Regions from separate parts of the Kitasatospora sp. NPDC059722 genome, predicted to be linked through region 3. Evidence: riboswitches for the same ligand, from Rfam matches in the RefSeq annotation. Region 3 holds a riboswitch; each other region holds the start of a gene.

Region 1 (4,201 bases), on a different contig from region 3:
GCAGCATCTCCAGGCCGGGCGCCAGCAGCCGGGCGTCCCCGCGGAACTTGTTGACGAACCAGCCGGCCACGTGCCGCTGGTCCTCCTCGGACAGCAGCGCCAGCGTCCCGTACATCGCCGCGAACACGCCGCCCCGGTCGATGTCGCCGACCACCACGACGGGCAGCCGGGCGGCCGTCGCCAGGCCCATGTTGGCGATGTCCCGGTCGCGCAGGTTGATCTCGGCGGGCGAGCCCGCGCCCTCGCACACCACCACGTCGTACCGGCGGCGCAGGTCCGCCAGGCACTCCAGGGCGCGCTCCAGCAGGACGGGCTTGCGCTCGCGGTAGTCCAGCGCGCCCACCTCGGCGACCGGTCTGCCGAGCAGCACCACCTGGCTGCGGCCGTCCGCGCCGGGCTTGAGCAGCACCGGGTTCATCGCCGCCTCCGGCTCCACCCGGGCGGCCTGGGCCTGCATCGCCTGGGCCCGGCCGATCTCGGCGCCGTCGGCCGTCACGAACGAGTTCAGCGACATGTTCTGCGCCTTGAACGGCGCCACCCGGACGCCCCGGCGGGCCAGCCACCGGCAGATGCCCGCCGTGACGACGCTCTTGCCCGCGTCCGAGGTCGTCCCCGCGACCAGCAGCGCGTTGGTCATGCCCTTCCCCTCCTCAGCAGCGATCGCAGCAGGACGTGCCCCGCGACCGTCGTACCCAGCGCCAGCGCGCCCACCCGCCGCGACAGCGCGCAGGCCCGCTCGATGTCGTCCACCGTCACCGGCCGCAGCTCCGCGCCCAGCACCGGCCGGTGCTCGACGCGCTCGCCGTACTGCAGCGTGCCGCCCAGCCGCACGCCCACGGCGCCCGCGAACGCCGACTCGGCCTGCCCCGCGTTCGGGCTCGGATGCGCCGAACCGTCCCGCCGCCACACCCGCCAGGCCGTCCGCGGCTGCGGCGCGGCGGCCACCGTCAGCAGCGCCGTCAGCCGGGCGCCCGGCCAGCCCGCCACGTCGTCCAGCCGGGCCGAGGCCCAGCCGAACCGGGCGTGGCGCGGCGAGCGGTGACCCACCATCGCGTCCAGCGTGTTGACGGCGCGGAAGGCCAGCAGACCGGGCGTGCCGGCGAGGGCGCCCCAGGCCAGCGCGTTCACGACGGCGTCCGCGGTGTTCTCGGCCACCGACTCCACGACGGCGCGGGCGATCTGCTGCCCGTCCAGCGCGCTCGGGTCGCGCCCGCACAGGTGCGGCAGCCGCTCCCGGGCGGCGGGCAGGTCGCCCGCGGCCAGCGCCCGGCCGATCGTGCGCGCCTCCCGGGTCAGCGAGGTGCCGCCGAGCACCGTCCAGGTCGCGGCGGCGGCCAGCGCGGCCCGCCCCAGCGGCCGGCGGCCGGCCGTCCGCTCCAGCGCCACCGCGCCCGCCGCGACGGCGCCCACGCAGAGCGCCGTGTACGCGGCCCCGGTGGCCCGGTCGTCGCGCCACATCCGGCGCTCCAGGCGGGTCGCCGCACCGCCGAAGACGGCCACCGGGTGGCCGCGGCGCGGATCGGCGTAGCGGGCGTCCGCCAGGTAGCCCGCGACGGCGCCGACCGCGAAGGCGGCGGCGCGGGTCAGCGGGCGCACGACGGAGGGGGACAGGGGAGGGCTCGGCGGGTCGGGGCAGCCTGCATCGCGTGCGAGTCCTCACTCAGGGTCCGCGCCCTGGATCGACGTACCGGGGGCGAGAGTCTCCTGGCTTCCGGGTCGAACGCACCCCCGGAGCCTTCCAGCAGCACGTCAGCGAAGACTGACGGTCCGCCGTGGCGTCGTTCCGGCCGTGCTCCCCGGTGACAGTGGCGGGACCGCGCCGGACTCGCACCGGCTTCCTCTGCATGCCTCCGTTTGGCCCTGGGATCCCATCACGCGGCCGAACCGGGAGTCAACCGAGGTCACGGAGGGGTTGGTCACACGCGGGAGGCCCGGCGCGTGCCCCCGAACGCCCCCGTCACTACCTCCGAGTACTGCCGCCGCAGGGGCATGACATCCTGTGCGATCCTCCAGCGGTCCGCGCGCGCCCTCCCCGGCGCTTCGTGCGTTCGGCGGCTGGGGGCCCGTTCGTACCGGCCCTAGCGTTCGTTCACATGCGACGAAGACAGCCTCCGCCCGCCCTGCCCCCGGTGCCGTTCTCGCCCGCCGCGGCCCGCGCCCACCGCGCCGGGCTCGGCCTGACCCCCGAACAGGTCGCCGGCGGCATGGCCGCGCACGGCGTCCGGCTGCTGCCCACGCACGTCATCGCCTGGGAGAGCGGCGAGCTGCGCCCCACCGAGGAGGAGTTCATCGCCCTCGCCCGCGCCCTGTGGTGCCCGCCCGCGCAGCTCATGGGCACCCGCCCGGCCCGCCTGCGCGACCACCGCGTGGCCCGCGAACTGAGCCAGGACACCGCCGCCCGTCGCATCGGCGTCGCCCTGCGCGTCTACCAGGAGGCCGAACTCACCGGGACGTGGGACGGCGACGAGGAGCGGACGCACGCGCTCGCCCAGGTGCTCGGACTGCGGCTCACCGAACTCGTCGAGGTGACCGGCCGCGGCGCCGAGCTCGACCAGCGGCTGCGCAGGTGCGTGGACGGCCGCTGGCAGCCCCACCTGCGGGCGGTCGCGCGGCTCGTGCCGGTCCACGAGGACGACCTCGCGACCGTCCTGACGGCCCTGCACCAGGAGCACCAGGTGTCCTCCCCGCACTGGGGCGCCGCGACGCCCACCCTGCCCCCGCGCGACCGGCCCCTGGCCCCGCGCTTCTGGGAACTCCTCGGCCGCCTCCACACGGAGATCCCGGTCTGACCCCACCTCCACCCCGTCCCCGGCTCCCGCGTCCCTCGTACAGCCCATCCCACTGGCCCCCGCTCCCACCCGCCAGTGAACTTGTCCCCAGCAGACTCACAGAGCGGGGAGCGATATGCGTTGGGGAACCGCAGCCGCCGTGGCGGCAGCCGCCGTCGGCACCGGGGTCGCCGTGCTGGTCGTCGGCCGGCGGGCGTCCGAGCGGCTCGTGCGGCCGGAGACCGTCGTGCTCGAGTCCGGCCCCGTCCTGGTGCAGAGCCTCGCCGCCGGCCGGATCACCTTCAACCGGACGCCCGCGGCCCTCCACCCCGGCCGCTGGGCGCTGGAGTGGGACGGCGACGGCCACGCCGTCGTCGACGACATCCTGCACAGCGACGAACAGGGCGTCACCCGCCGCCTGGTCCGCGCCGACCGGGGCACCCTGACGCCCGGCACCGAGGTCCGCTTCACCCCGCGCGTGCACCTCGGCGACCCGACGACCTCCCTCGGCCTCCCGTTCACCGAGACCGCCGTCGCCGGCGAGCTGGGCGCGATGCCCGCCTGGCGCCTGGACGGCAAGCGCGGCACCTGGGTGGTCCTCGTGCACGGCCCCGGCGCCGACCGCGCCCAGACGCTCCCCGTGCTGCCCGTCCTCCAGCGCCTGGCGCTGCCCGCCCTCGCCGTCACCTACCGCGGCGACCAGGGCGCCCCCGCCTCGCCGGACGGGCTCGGCCACTTCGGCGAGACCGAGTGGCGCGACGTGGAGTCGGCCGTGCGGCTCGCCCTCGACAGCGGCGCCGGCCGGGTGATCCTCTACGGCTGGTCGGTGGGCGCCACGATGTGCCTGCACGCCGCGGCCCGTTCGGCCTGGGCGGGGGCGATCGCCGGGATCGTCCTGGACTCGCCGGTGCTCGACCTGCCCGCCACCGCCCGCCGCGACGCGGTCCGGGCCGGCTACTCCAGGCCGGTCGCCGAGCTCGGCGCGCTGGCCGCGGAGGGCCGCACCGGGGTCGACCTGGCCGACTTCGCGCGCCTCGCCGAGGGGGCCGACCTGCGCGTGCCGACCCTCGTCCTGCACAGCCCGGACGACCCGATCGCGCCGTTCCGCGCCGCCCGGCACCTCGCCACGGCCCGTCCCGACGTCGTCAGCCTCCGGGCCTTCCCGGGCGCGGACCACACCGCCCTCTGGAACTCCGACCCCGCGCACTACTCGGAACTCCTCCGGCGCTGGCTCACCCCCCTCCTCTGATCCGGACCGGCTGCCGTTAATCCGGGGCATTCCGGCCGGTCATTCCCCGGTCCGGCCCCCGCTTCCTCCGTTCTTGCAATTCCCCCCACCCGTCATCGCGCGCCACCCGGGCACCGGAAGCCGATTCCGCCGGAACGGGAAGTCGGCGCGGTCGATTTCCGCCACCGGTCCCGCCCTCGCCGAC
Region 2 (4,201 bases), on a different contig from region 3:
CGGCCTCGACCCCGATCGCGTCGATCGTGCGGATCCCCTTGGCGCTGAGCGTGAGCCGGACGTACCGGCCCTCGCCCGGCAGCCAGTAGCGCTTGCGCTGGATGTTGGGGTCGAAGCGCCGCGGGGTGCGGCGGTGCGAGTGCGAGATCGCGTTGCCGAAGCCCGGCCGGCGGCCGGTGAGCTGGCAGTGGGCGGACATGGGGGCTCCCAAAACGGTCCGGGAATGGGCGGGACGGAGGTCACGTTACACCAGATGAAAATGACATCCATTTCGGTGTACGGTTCCAGCCCGGCCCCGAACCGCCGCACCACCCGACCCCTCCGGAGGACCTCATGGCCCGCAGCGAACTGCGCCCCGTCATCAAGCTCCGCTCCACCGCCGGCACCGGCTACACCTACGTGACCCGCAAGAACCGCCGGAACGACCCGGACCGGATGGTGCTGCGCAAGTACGACCCGGTCGCGCGCGAGCACGTCGACTTCCGCGAAGAGCGCTGACCGAAGAGCGCCGGAACGAAGAACGTCGGAACGAAGAACGTCGGAACGAAGAACGTCGAACGAAGAGCGCTGATCCCCCGCCGAGGAGGCACCCCCATGAAGCCCGGAATCCACCCCGCCTACCGGCCCGTCGTCTTCCGCGACAAGGTCGGCGGCCTCTCCTTCCTCACCCGCTCGACGGTCACCAGCGACCGCACGGTCGAGTGGGAGGACGGCAACACCTATCCCGTCATCGACGTCGAGATCTCCTCGGCGAGCCACCCCTTCTACACCGGCCAGTCCCGCGTGCTCGACACCGCGGGCCGCGTCGAGCGCTTCCGCCAGCGCTACGGCGACCGGCACAGCTGACCCGGCGCAGCCGGCCCGGAACGCGCGCGACGGCGCCTCCCCACGGTGGGGAGGCGCCGTCGCGGCAGGCGTGCGGCAGGCGTGCGGCAGGCGTGCTCAGGAGCGTTCGGCGCCCCAGCGCTTCTCGACCCCGGCCAGCTTCCAGTACGCGATCGCCGCGGCCCAGACGACGACGAACAGCCCGGCGATCGCGTAGCCGACGTTGTCGAGCGAGATGTCCGCGATCCAGCCGGTGACCGGATCGGTCAGGTCCAGCTTCTCGTGCAGCACGCCGACCAGCTCGATCGTGCCGATGATGAACGCCACCGCGATCGACAGACCGGTGATCGTCAGGTTGTAGTACACCTTGCGCACCGGGTTGGAGAACGCCCACTGGTACGCGAAGTTCATGAACGTCCCGTCCAGCGTGTCGAACAGGCTCATCCCCGCCGCGAACAGCAGCGGCAGGCAGACGATCGCGTACCAGGGCAGCCCGGCGGCCGCGCCCGAGCCGGCCATCACCATCAGGGTCACCTCGGTCGCGGTGTCGAAGCCGAGGCCGAGCACCATGCCCACCGGGAACATCTGGCCGGGCCGGGTGATCGAGCGGGTCGCCCGGTTCAGCACCCGGGCCATGAAGCCGCGCGAGTTCAGGTGCTGCTCCAGCTCGGCCTCGTCGTACTGCCCGGCGCGCATCGCCCGGAACACCTTCAGGATGCCGAGCAGCGCCGCCAGGTTGAGCGCGCCGATCAGGTAGAGGAACGCGCCTGAGGCCGTCGTGCCGACCATGCCGAGCCACTGGTGGGTGGTCGACTCGTCGTCCATCAGCGTGTTCGCCAGCTGCGCGCCGCCCGCGACCAGGGCGGCCATGACGACCACCATCGACGAGTGCCCGAGGGCGAACCAGAAGCCCACCGAGACCGGCCGCTTGCCGTCGGCCATCAGCTTGCGGGTGGTGTTGTCGATCACCGCGATGTGGTCGGCGTCGAACGCGTGCCGCATGCCGAGCGTGTACGCCGTGATGCCGAGGCCCACCCCGAAGACCTGGGTGCCGACGGCGTAGTTGTGCGGCGCCACCAGGAAGACGAGGGTCCCGAACGCCACGACGTGCATGGCCAGGATCACCCCCATCAGCCCGGCGGTGCGGACGGTGTCCTCTCTCCTCCACCGGAAGGTGGGCAGCACGGCGGGCGCGGCCTCGGGGGCGGCGGTTTCGGGCAGGGTCATCTTCGGATCACGCTCCAGCACCTCGTGGAAAGACGTTCGTGAGATGCCGTGGCCGGTCTCCTGGCTGACGGGGCTCCCGTACCCGCCTTCCCAGGCGCGCGAAGCGCCCAGTGGCGTCTGGGTACGGGCGGACTCCCCCGATCACAGTGGCGAGGGCCGCTCCGGACTGGGACCCCTGAGGGTCCGTCACCGGTCTTCCCGAGCACCACGGCGGGGAACACCGTAGGGGTCCCGGGCCGACCCTTGCAAGGCTGCGCACCTACGCAGGTGTCCAGGATCACAGGTCGTGAGCTGCCAGAATGTCCGCATGCATCTCGTACCGGCCGACCGCGCGGGCCACCGCACCATCGACGGACACCGGGTCTGCGAGGCCATCGCCGCGATCGGCGACGCCGCGCACGTCCGCTCGTGGTCCGAGCGGTTCTCCCTGCTCGCCGACCCCGGGCGGCTCGCGATCCTGCTCGCCCTGCACCGCGCCGGACCGCTCGCCGTCACCGACCTCGCCGTCGCCACCGGCATGCGCGACCCGGCCGTCTCACAGGCCCTGCGGCTGCTGCGGACGGCCGGCGTGGTCACCGGGGACAAGGACGGACGCGTCGTGCGCTACCGGCTCGTCGACGAGAGCATGCGCCCCCTCCTCGACGAGTGCGCCGCGGCCGACCACGAGGAGCCAGCCGCCGCGGCGGGCTGACCTCCCGGGCCTGAATCACCGCGGGGAGCCGACCCGATGAGTACGATCATGGCGTGCCGACCCACCCCCACGCCTGGCCCGCCGACCGCTGGAACACCCGGCCGGTCAGGGCGCGCGTGCTGGCGGTCGCCCGCACCCTCACCTCCGCCACCCGGGTCCTCGACGTCCTCACCCTCCTGAACCGCGACGGCATCGAGCGCTACGCCACCGTCAACCCCGGCTCCGCCTTCGCCGACGGCCTCGACGACTACCTGCGCGGCCTGCCCGGCATCACCCTGCTGGACTGGGAGGACGCCGTCCGGCACCGCTTCGACCTGGCCGTCGCCTGCGCCGTCCACTCCTCGATGCACCGCCTCGACGCCCGGCTCGTCGTCCTCCCGCACGGCGCCGGCTACAACCGCCTGGTGACCGAGTCCACCGGCGACACCGTCAGCGCAGCCGGCCTCTCCCGCAACGAACTCACCCACCACGGCCGGGTCTTCGTCGACGTCCTCGGCCTCTCCCACCCGGAACAGCTCGACCGGCTGCGGGTCTCCTGCCCCGAGGCACTGGACGTCGCCCAGGTCGTCGGCGACCCGTGCTTCGACCGCATGCTCCGCAGCCTGCGTCTGCGCGACTCCTACCGGGCCGCCCTCGGCGCCGTCGACGGCCGGCGGCTCGTCGTCGTCAACTCCACCTGGAGCGAGCACTCGTTATTCGGCCGCCGCCCCGACCTGCCCCGACGCCTCGTCCGCCGGCTCCCCGCCGACGAGTACGCGGTCGCCGTCGTCCTCCACCCCAACATCTGGAACCGGCACGACCCCGAGGCCCTGCTCGACGACGCCCGGCGGATGGGCCTGCGCCTCGTCCCGCCCCACCAGGGCTGGCAGGCCGCCCTCGTCGCCGCCGACTGCCTGATCGGCGACCACGGCTCGGTGTCCGTCTACGGCGCCGCCCTGGAACGCCCCACCCTGCTCGTCGCCACCGGCGCCGCCGAACTCGACCCGCACTCCCCCAGCCACGCCTTCGGCCAGGCCGCCCCGGCGCTCGACCCGGACGGCGACCTCGCCGCCCAGCTCGAACAGGCCCTGCAGAAGCAGGACCCGGCCGCCCTGCGCCCGATCACCGACCGCTCCCTCGCCCGCCGCGGCCGCTCCGCCGAGGTGCTGCGCCCGCTGCTCTACTCCTTCCTGGACGGACTGGACGAACCGGACGACGAACCGCTCCTGCCGCCCTACCCCAAGCCGGTCCCCCGCCCCGGCACCCCCGAAGGCCCGACGGCCTACGACGTCGAGGCCGCGAGCGAGGGCACCGAGGTCAGCCTGCGGCGCTACCCCTTCGACCCCGGCGACCACACCCCGCGCGGCTTCCACGCCCTCACCGACGAACACCCGGGCGACGCCCTGCGCTACACCGCCGAGGTCCTCGCCCGGACCGAGACGCGCGCCGAACTCCCCGCCGGACGCTGGCTCGCCGACA
Region 3 (4,201 bases):
GTTCCAGCACTTCAACCTGTTCCCGCACATGACCGCGCTCGAGAACGTCATGGAGGCGCCGGTCCAGGTCAAGGGCGAGTCCAAGGCCGAGGCGCGCGAGCGCGGCATGGCCCTGCTGGAGCGGGTCGGCCTGTCCGACAAGGCGAAGAGCTACCCGTCGCAGCTGTCCGGCGGCCAGCAGCAGCGCGTCGCGATCGCCCGCGCGCTGGCCATGAAGCCCAAGCTGATGCTCTTCGACGAGCCCACCTCGGCGCTCGACCCGGAGCTCGTCGGCGAGGTGCTGGACGTCATGCGCGGCCTCGCCGAGGAGGGGATGACGATGATCGTCGTCACCCACGAGATGGGCTTCGCGCGCGAGGTCGGCGACGCGCTGGTGTTCATGGACGGCGGCGTGGTCGTCGAGTCCGGCAACCCCCGCGACGTCCTCACCAACCCGCAGCACGAGCGCACCCGGTCCTTCCTCTCGAAGGTCCTCTGAGCGTGCGCTGAGCGAGCAACCCTTGGCGCCCGGCAGGCCGATCCTGCCGGGCGCCGCCGTTTTCCCGATCCGGGTAATAGGCTGGACGCAATCAGCCCGTTACCGAACCACTGGAAGGACCGCCGTGGAGCTCGCCTCCTACGCCGATCTCGCCGTTCGGCTGGTGAACACCGAGGAACCCGAGCGCGGCACCGACACGCTGACCTCGGTGGACGCCGTGCGCGCCCTGTTCTCCGAGTCCTCTCGCGCCGCCGCCCTGGCCGACGAGTCCGACCTGCCCCGCCTGCGGGCGGTGCGGACCAGGCTGCGCGGGGTCTTCGAGGCCGCCGCCGAGGGCGACGAGGTACGTGGCGTCGACCTGCTGAACAGCCTGCTCATGGAGTACCCCGTCAGCCCGCTGGTCTCCGGCCACGACTACCTCGACGACGCCGGCCGGCCGCGCTGGCACCTGCACCTCGCCGACAACTCGCCCACCGCCACCGCGCACTTCAGCGCCGTCGCGTGCATGGGCCTGGCCGTCCACCTCACCGAGCTCGGCGCCGACCGGCTCGGGATCTGCCAGGCCGCGCCGTGCCGCAACGCCTACCTCGACACCTCCACCAACCGCTCCCGGCGCTACTGCTCCGACCGCTGCGCCACGCGCGCCAACGTCGCGGCCTACCGGGCCCGCAAGCGCCAGGAGGCCCAGGACGCGGCGCTCGGGCCGCAGCAGTTGCAGGCCTAGACGCGCATCCGCCAGTGCCGTGACACTAGAGCTCGGCGTCCACCCAGACGCCGAGGCGGCGGGCCAGCCCCGGGACCCGGACCAGCCCGGGGGTCAGCAGCAGTCGCTCCAGCCGGCGGCCGGGCGCCAGCCAGGCCGGGCGCGGGCGCAGCCGCAGCAGCACCCGGCCGAGCACGAGCTCGTCCGGAACGGCGCCGTAGCTGCGGCTGTCGCTGTCGACCGGCCGGTTGTCGGAGAGCAGCCACCAGCCCTTCGCCCGGCGCTCGGCCGCCCGCTTGACCACCAGCAGGTCCTGCTGGAACGGGTGCCGGAAGAGCACGACCGCGCCCGGGCGGATCCGCGCGCCGTACCGGACCAGCAACTGGTCGCCCTCGCGCAGGGTCGGGACCATCGACGGTCCCGCCACGTCGACCAGCCCGAACGGCACCGTGCCCGCCCGTGCGCCGTCCCCCGGTTGCGTCATCCGCGCCACCACTCCTCCTCCCGGCCGCCGCGTCCCAGTGTGCCGTACGGACCGTCACCTGTCCGATGTCCGGATTACCCCGGTTCCGGATCGGCCTTTTGCCCTAGGCCCACCGCCCGATCGCGAAACCGGGAGGCCGGAAGGGTAGTCTCGGGCGCGGGAAGACGATCTAAGGAAGGACTCCCATGTTCTCTCGTCTGTTTGCACCGCGCGCCACCGCCCACGCCCACTGCGACCTGCCCTGCGGTGTGTACGACCCGGCGCAGGCCCGGATCGAGGCCGAGTCGGTCAAGGCCACCCAGGAGAAGTACCAGGCCAACGAGGACCCGCACTTCCGCGCCCGCGCCATCATCATCAAGGAGCAGCGCGCCGAGGCCGTCAAGCACCACATCTCGGTGCTGTGGAGCGACTACTTCAAGGCCCCGCACTTCGAGAAGTACCCGCAGCTGCACCAGCTGATCAACGACACCCTGAAGGCCGCCTCGGCCACCAAGGCGTCCACGGACCCGGCCACCGGCCAGGCCCTGCTGGACCTGATCGCCGAGGTCGACAAGATCTTCTGGGAGACCAAGCAGGCCTGAGCCTGACGCGTCGCCACGTCGAGAGCCCCCGCCCGGACCACCGGGCGGGGGCTTTCGCGCGTCCGGGCCGTGCGTTCACGTCCGTTCATCTCCGTACACATACCTGTAAGGACTGCATTACCGTATTGGCTGTTATGCTGCCAAGGCGTCCGAGGGAGAAGTCCGGTGTGAATCCGGCGCTGACCCGCAACGGTGAGCACGCCCCCGGGGCCGTGCCAGCCCGATCGCCCCCGGCCGCTGAACTCCCGACAACTCGCCGAGGACTGCGAGGGGATGGCGCCCGGGCCCGCACCCGGCCGGCGCCGGCCCCGGCACACCCACGGCCCGAGGCAAGGCGCCCGAACAGATCGTGAGAAGGCCACCGGACTCCCGCCGCATACCCGCCGCGCCCCTCGCCGTCGGCCTGGCCACCGCCCTGCTGCTCTCCCTCGTGTGCGGCGTGGCCCTCGGCTCCGCCGGACTCGGCTGGACGCGCGTCCTGCGGCTGCTCGGCGCCGGACTGACGAGCGGTCGGCTGGAGGCCGAGGAGGCCGCCGCGTACGCGATCGTCTGGGAGATCCGGCTGCCGCGCACCGTCCTGGCCGCCGTGGTCGGCGCCGGGCTCGCCGCCACCGGGGTCGCCGTGCAGGCCCTCGTGCGCAACGCCCTCGCCGACCCGTTCGTCCTCGGCGTCTCCTCCGGCGCCGCCGTCGGCGCCAACGCCGTCCTGCTACTCGGCGCCTTCGCCTCGCTCGGCGTGTGGGCGATCTCCGCCTCCGCGTTCGGCTCCGCGCTGATCGCCATGGTGCTGGTGTACCTGGCCGCGCGCACCGCCTTCGGACTCACCCCACTGCGCCTCGTGCTCACCGGCACCGCCCTCTCGTACGGCTTCTCCGCGCTGACGGCGCTCATGGTCTTCGCCGCCGCCCGCGGCGAGGCCGCCCGCGACGCCATGATGTGGCTGCTCGGCAGCCTCGGCGGCGCGACCTGGGGCTCGGTGCCGATCGCCGCCGCCACCGTGCTGGCCGGACTCGCCCACCTCGCTTGCGCCGCGGGGCGGCTGGACGCGCTGGCCATGGGCGACGAGACCGCCGCCTCGCTCGGCGTCGACCCCGACCGGCTGCGCCGCGAGCTGTTCGTGGTGACCGCCGCCGTCACCGGCACGGTCGTCGCCGTCAGCGGGGCGATCGGATTCGTCGGGCTGATGGTCCCGCACCTCGCGCGGATGCTGGTCGGCGCCGGGCACCGCCGGGTGCTGCTGGTCGCGCCGCTCGCCGGGGCGCTGCTGCTGGTCTGGGTGGACATCGTCTCGCGCACCCTGCTCGCCCCGGCCGAACTGCCCGTCGGGGTGGTCACCGCGGTGCTCGGGGTGCCCTGTTTCCTGCTGCTGATGCGTCGTCGCGGCCACGCGCTCGGAGGCCGCTGATGGACCTCGCCCTCGACTCCGTCTCGGTGGAGCTGGCCGGCACCCAGCTCGTCCACGACATCGCCCTGAAGGCCTCCGCCGGGCAGGTGGTGGGGCTCGTCGGGCCCAACGGCAGCGGGAAGTCGACGCTGCTGCGCTGCGTCTACCGGGCCCTGCGGCCCGCCGCCGGGGCCGTCCTGGTGGGCGGCGACGACCTGCACGCGCTCGCCCCGCGCGAGGCCGCCCGGCGGGTGGCCGCGCTGCCGCAGGAGCACTCCGCCGAGTTCGACTTCACGGTGGCCGAGGTGGTCGCCATGGGCCGGCTGCCGCACCGGCGGGGCTTCGGCGGACCGTCGGACGGCGACCTCGGGCGCTGCGCGGAGGCGCTGCGCCGGGTCGGCGCCGGGCACCTCGCCGAGCGCGGCTTCCTGGGCCTGTCGGGCGGCGAGAAGCAGCGCGTGCTGATCGCCCGCGCGCTCGTCCAGGAGCCGCGCCTGCTGGTGCTGGACGAGCCCACCAACCACCTCGACATCGGGCACCAGCTGGAGGTCCTGGCGCTCGTCCGCGCGGC
Region 4 (4,201 bases), on a different contig from region 3:
TTCTGGTGCTGCCAGGGAACGGGTGTCGAGTCCAACACCAAGCTGATGGACTCCATCTACTTCCACGAGGGCACCACCCTCACGGTGAACCTGTTCCTCCCGTCCGTCCTGGACTGGACCGAGCGGGGCATCACGGTCACCCAGACCACCGCGTTCCCGGCCGAGGACACCACGACGCTCAAGGTCACCGGCAGTGTCGGCGGGACGTGGTCCATGCGCGTCCGCATCCCCGGGTGGACCTCGGGTGCCAGTGTCAGCGTCAACGGCGTCGCGCAGAGCGTCGCGGCCACCCCGGGCACGTACGCCACCCTCACCCGGAACTGGGTCTCCGGCGACACCGTCACCGTGAAGCTCCCCATGCGGGTGGCCCTCCAGGCCGCCAACGACAGCCCCGGTGTCGCGGCGATCACCTACGGCCCCGCCGTCCTGGCCGGCAACTACGGCAGCACCGCGCTGTCCGCCCTCCCGGCCCTGGACGCCACCACGATCACCCGGACCAGCAGCACCGCCCTCGCCTTCACGGCCACCGCCGACGGAGCGACGGTCGGCCTCGGCCCGTTCCACGACGCCCAGGGCTTCAACTACACCGTCTACTGGCGGACCGACGGCGCGGGCTTCCGTCTGGTCAACGCGGCCAGCGGACTCGTCCTCGGCATCCAGAACATGTCCAGCGCCGACGGCGGCCTCGCCCTGCAGTGGCCCGACACCGGCACCGCCGACCACAACTGGGCCCTCGTCGTCGACGGCACCGCACTGCGGCTGCGCAACGTCAACAGCGGCAAGGTCCTCGGCGTGAAGGACATGTCCACCGCCGACAACGCCCCGATCCTCCAGTGGGCCGACACGGGCACCGCCGACCACCGGTGGACCGTCGTCGACGCCGGCAACGGCTACCACGAGCTCCAGAACGTCCACACCGGCAAGCTGCTCGGCATCGCCGGCGGCTCCACCGTCCAGGGCACCGCAGCCGTACAGCTGTCCGGCAGCGGTGCCGCCGCCGGCCAGTGGCAGTTCGCCCCCGTCGGTGCCAGGCGGATCCAGAACGTCGCCAGCGGGCGGGTCCTCGGAGTGAAGGACATGTCCACCGCCGACGGCGGCCTCGTCATCCAGTGGGACGACAACGGCACCGCCGACCACCTCTGGACGGCCGCCCTCGACACCGGCGGCCACCTGCGCCTGCGCAACTCCAACAGCGGCAAAGTCCTCGCCGTGGAGAACGGCGGCACCGCCAACGGCGCGAGGATCGTCCAGTGGGCCGACAACGGCGCCACCGACCACCGGTGGCGCCTGCGCCACGGAGGTGGGGACACCTTCAGGATCCAGTGCGCCAACAGCGGCCGCGTCCTCGGTGTCTCCGGTGCCTCCACCGCCTTGGGAGCGCAGGCCGTGCTCTGGGACGACTCCGGCACCAGCGACCACCTGTGGCGGTTCATCTGATCCGGCGTCGGGGCCGCCGGGTCTCAGCTCAGCCTGCACCAAGACCGTGGCTACGGTCCGAGCCGGGCGGCTCCGCCAGGAACCGCTCGCGCTCGTCACGGGTCAGCGCCACGTGCGCTCCTCTCCGCACTCGGAGACCGGGGCAAGGTCACACATCGCGGTGAGTTCACCGGCTGTCGCGGCGTCAAACGATGCGTACGTCACGACCGGATCAATGCTGCATCCCCTTCGAGGGTCACGGGCGCGGAGCTTGTTCGGTCGACAACTCGGTGACACCGGTGCGTATTGACGCATCGGGGGAGGCTCTCCTTTACCGAGGGGCGCCCGCCACCGGTCTTTCGCCCTCGGCCGTCCGTCGGCGCAGCCGCATGAGGTCCTGGCGATGCTCGTTCTTGTCGAGGAGGAGAAGACGTCGGTCCAGGCGAAGGTCTTGACCGCCTGGAGGGTGGCGTGGTCCGGGTCGCCTGCACCGATGCCGATGATCTGCGGCACGCCGTGATTCTGCCGGATGCCGCAAGGACCGGTCGCCTGCGGACCACCGCCTGTGGCTGCCACCTGCGGTTTTGCGACGTTCGCGAATTGTCCGGCCCGTGCCAGGCCGATGGAACGTGATCTTCCGCACGCTCGACCTGCGGCGGGGCCCGGGACGATTGACGGCCCCCTGGCGCGCCCCTACTCTACGAGCGTTAGTGATGGCGCAGGGAAGCTGGTGGAACTCCAGCACGGTCGCGCCACTGTGAGCGGGGCGTCCTCGGGCGGCTCGCGAGTCAGACACGGTGCCATCACGATCCGCCCCATCGATAGCGGGACGCACGATCCCCTGAAGGAGGCTCAACCGTGAGCACCAGTATGCCCGGACCCTCAGCCCTGCCCGTCCCGGTCGTCGTGCCGGCGACCAAGGCCGTCGCCTGGCTGGCCGTCACCGCGATCCTCGCGCTGGTCGTCTACTACTTCATCGGCGTCGACCAGGGCGCCTATTCCGTGCTCGGCAAGGACATGCACATCCACGAGTTCGTCCACGACTCGCGGCACTTCCTCGGCTTCCCCTGCCACTGACCAGCGGAAGCGGCGAACAACCCGACATGGAAAAGAGACTCATCCTGCGCGGCGTCATCGCCGGCGCAGTGGCCGGCCTGCTCGCCTTCGTCTTCGCGCGGATCTTCGCCGAACCGCAGATCAACGCGGCGATCGAGTACGAGAGCGGACGCGACGACGCGCAGGGCCTGCTGGACAAGGCCGCCGGGCTGCCGATGGACATGGGCGGTCCGGACATCTTCAGCCGCACGATCCAGGCCAACATCGGCATCGGCGTCGGCATGATCCTGTTCGGCACGGCCATGGGCGCGCTGTTCGCAGTGGCGTACAGCGTGTGCCTGGGCCGGACCGGCAAGCTGCGCCCGCGCACCCTGGCGATGCTGGTGGCGCTGGGCGGCTTCCTCGGCATGTACTTCGTGCCGTTCGTCAAGTACCCGGCCAACCCGCCGGCCATCGGCCACGCCGAGACCATCCGTGACCGCGGAAACCTCTACCTGGCCATGGTCGCCTGTTCCGTCCTCTTCCTCGTCCTGGCGGTCTGGCTCGGCAAGCGCCTGCAGGCCCGCTTCGGCAACTGGAACGCGACCCTGCTCGCCGCCGGCGCCTACGTCGTGGCGATCGGCATCGTCATGGCGGTGCTCCCCTCCCTCGGTGAACTCGCCGACAACGTTCAGCAGTACGGCCACCACGCGACCGAGACGCCGCTGCCGCTGACCGACGACAAGGGCGCCATCGTCTACCCGGGCTTCCCGGCCGACACCCTGTTCAGCTTCCGCTTCTACTCGGTGGCCGCACAGCTCCTGCTGTGGGCCACGGTCGGCCTGGTCTTCGGACCGATGGCCGAGCGCCTGCTCGACGCCCGCACCGCGGCCGCGACGGCACCGGCCACGGCCGGTCCCGAGCCGGTCGGCGCGGTATGACGCAGACCCCACCGAGGGGGGGGGCCGGCCCCCGCGGGGGCGGGGCGGGGGGGGGGGTTGGGCGGGGCCACCCCCCCCGCGGGGCCCGGCGGGCGCCCCGGGGGGGCGGGCGCGGGGCGCGCGGCGGGGGGTGGGGCCGGTGCGGTCGCGGTGGGTTGCGGCGGGGCGGCGCCCCCCCGCGGGCGCCCGCCGCCCAGCGCGCCGTTCTTCGCCTTCGACACCCACCCGGCCGGCCCGCTCGTCCAGCCCTGGCGTCCGATGGTCGAACTCCTGGACCAACCGGCCGTGTTGGGGGAGCGGGTGACCTCCGTCCGCGGTTACCTCGCGGCGGCGGGCGGGCAGTCGCCCGACGCGGTCGAGGAGCGGGTGGCCGCCTCGGTGACCCATCTCGGCCTCGTCGCCCGCTTCGTCTCACCGGCATTCGGCGTCGCCGTCCTCGACGGGGCGCTGCTCGCGTACGGTCTGCGGGAGACGGGCTGGCAGCCCGCGCTCGGCGGCCTGTTCCCGCTGTCGCTGCCGTGCCGCGAGCCGGAGCACGTGACCGGTCCGGCCGAGCTCGCCGTCCGGCTGGCCGCAGAGGTGCTCGACGGTCCGGTCCGTGAGCTGGTCCAGGCGGTCGCCGCGTTCTCGGTGTCGCCGCGGATCCTGTGGGGCAACGTCGCGTCGGCGGTCAACGGTGCCGCCGCGGCCATCGCCCGGTCCACCCCGGAACTGGCCGGGCAGGCACGAGAATTCGCCGCTCGTCTGCTGGAACAGCCGCCCCTGCATGGGGCCGGCACACTGGCCCCGGACGGCACCGGCTTCCGCCG

Evidence for each region. Region 3 has a riboswitch for cobalamin ahead of ACFV4F_RS23365 (FecCD family ABC transporter permease). Riboswitches for the same ligand answer to the same signal wherever they lie in the genome.
Region 1: another riboswitch for cobalamin. It lies ahead of ACFV4F_RS27235 (cobalamin biosynthesis protein); the one in region 3 lies ahead of ACFV4F_RS23365 (FecCD family ABC transporter permease).
Region 2: another riboswitch for cobalamin. It lies ahead of ACFV4F_RS02225 (HoxN/HupN/NixA family nickel/cobalt transporter); the one in region 3 lies ahead of ACFV4F_RS23365 (FecCD family ABC transporter permease).
Region 4: another riboswitch for cobalamin. It lies ahead of ACFV4F_RS30560 (CbtB-domain containing protein); the one in region 3 lies ahead of ACFV4F_RS23365 (FecCD family ABC transporter permease).

The regions. Positions count from the first base shown of each region.
Region 1 covers NZ_JBHWGD010000048.1:35,224-39,424, reverse strand. The annotation lists gene ACFV4F_RS27240 (cobyric acid synthase) at 1-637, opposite strand, end outside; gene ACFV4F_RS27235 (cobalamin biosynthesis protein) at 634-1,596, opposite strand; cobalamin riboswitch at 1,698-1,842, opposite strand; gene ACFV4F_RS27230 (helix-turn-helix domain-containing protein) at 2,094-2,789, shown strand; gene ACFV4F_RS27225 (alpha/beta hydrolase family protein) at 2,929-4,017, shown strand.
Region 2 covers NZ_JBHWGD010000002.1:207,987-212,187, forward strand. The annotation lists gene rpmB (50S ribosomal protein L28) at 1-199, opposite strand, end outside; gene rpmG (50S ribosomal protein L33) at 334-498, shown strand; gene ACFV4F_RS02220 (type B 50S ribosomal protein L31) at 595-846, shown strand; gene ACFV4F_RS02225 (HoxN/HupN/NixA family nickel/cobalt transporter) at 943-2,052, opposite strand; cobalamin riboswitch at 2,085-2,277, opposite strand; gene ACFV4F_RS02230 (ArsR/SmtB family transcription factor) at 2,360-2,743, shown strand; gene ACFV4F_RS02235 (hypothetical protein) at 2,797-4,201, shown strand, end outside.
Region 3 covers NZ_JBHWGD010000037.1:67,891-72,091, reverse strand. The annotation lists gene ACFV4F_RS23385 (amino acid ABC transporter ATP-binding protein) at 1-478, shown strand, start outside; gene ACFV4F_RS23380 (CGNR zinc finger domain-containing protein) at 603-1,202, shown strand; gene sodX (nickel-type superoxide dismutase maturation protease) at 1,228-1,665, opposite strand; gene sodN (superoxide dismutase, Ni) at 1,851-2,246, shown strand; cobalamin riboswitch at 2,359-2,497, shown strand; gene ACFV4F_RS23365 (FecCD family ABC transporter permease) at 2,593-3,651, shown strand; gene ACFV4F_RS23360 (ABC transporter ATP-binding protein) at 3,651-4,201, shown strand, end outside.
Region 4 covers NZ_JBHWGD010000060.1:11,798-15,998, forward strand. The annotation lists gene ACFV4F_RS30555 (beta-L-arabinofuranosidase domain-containing protein) at 1-1,437, shown strand, start outside; cobalamin riboswitch at 2,114-2,236, shown strand; gene ACFV4F_RS30560 (CbtB-domain containing protein) at 2,275-2,493, shown strand; gene ACFV4F_RS30565 (CbtA family protein) at 2,520-3,392, shown strand; gene ACFV4F_RS30570 (IucA/IucC family C-terminal-domain containing protein) at 3,543-4,201, shown strand, end outside.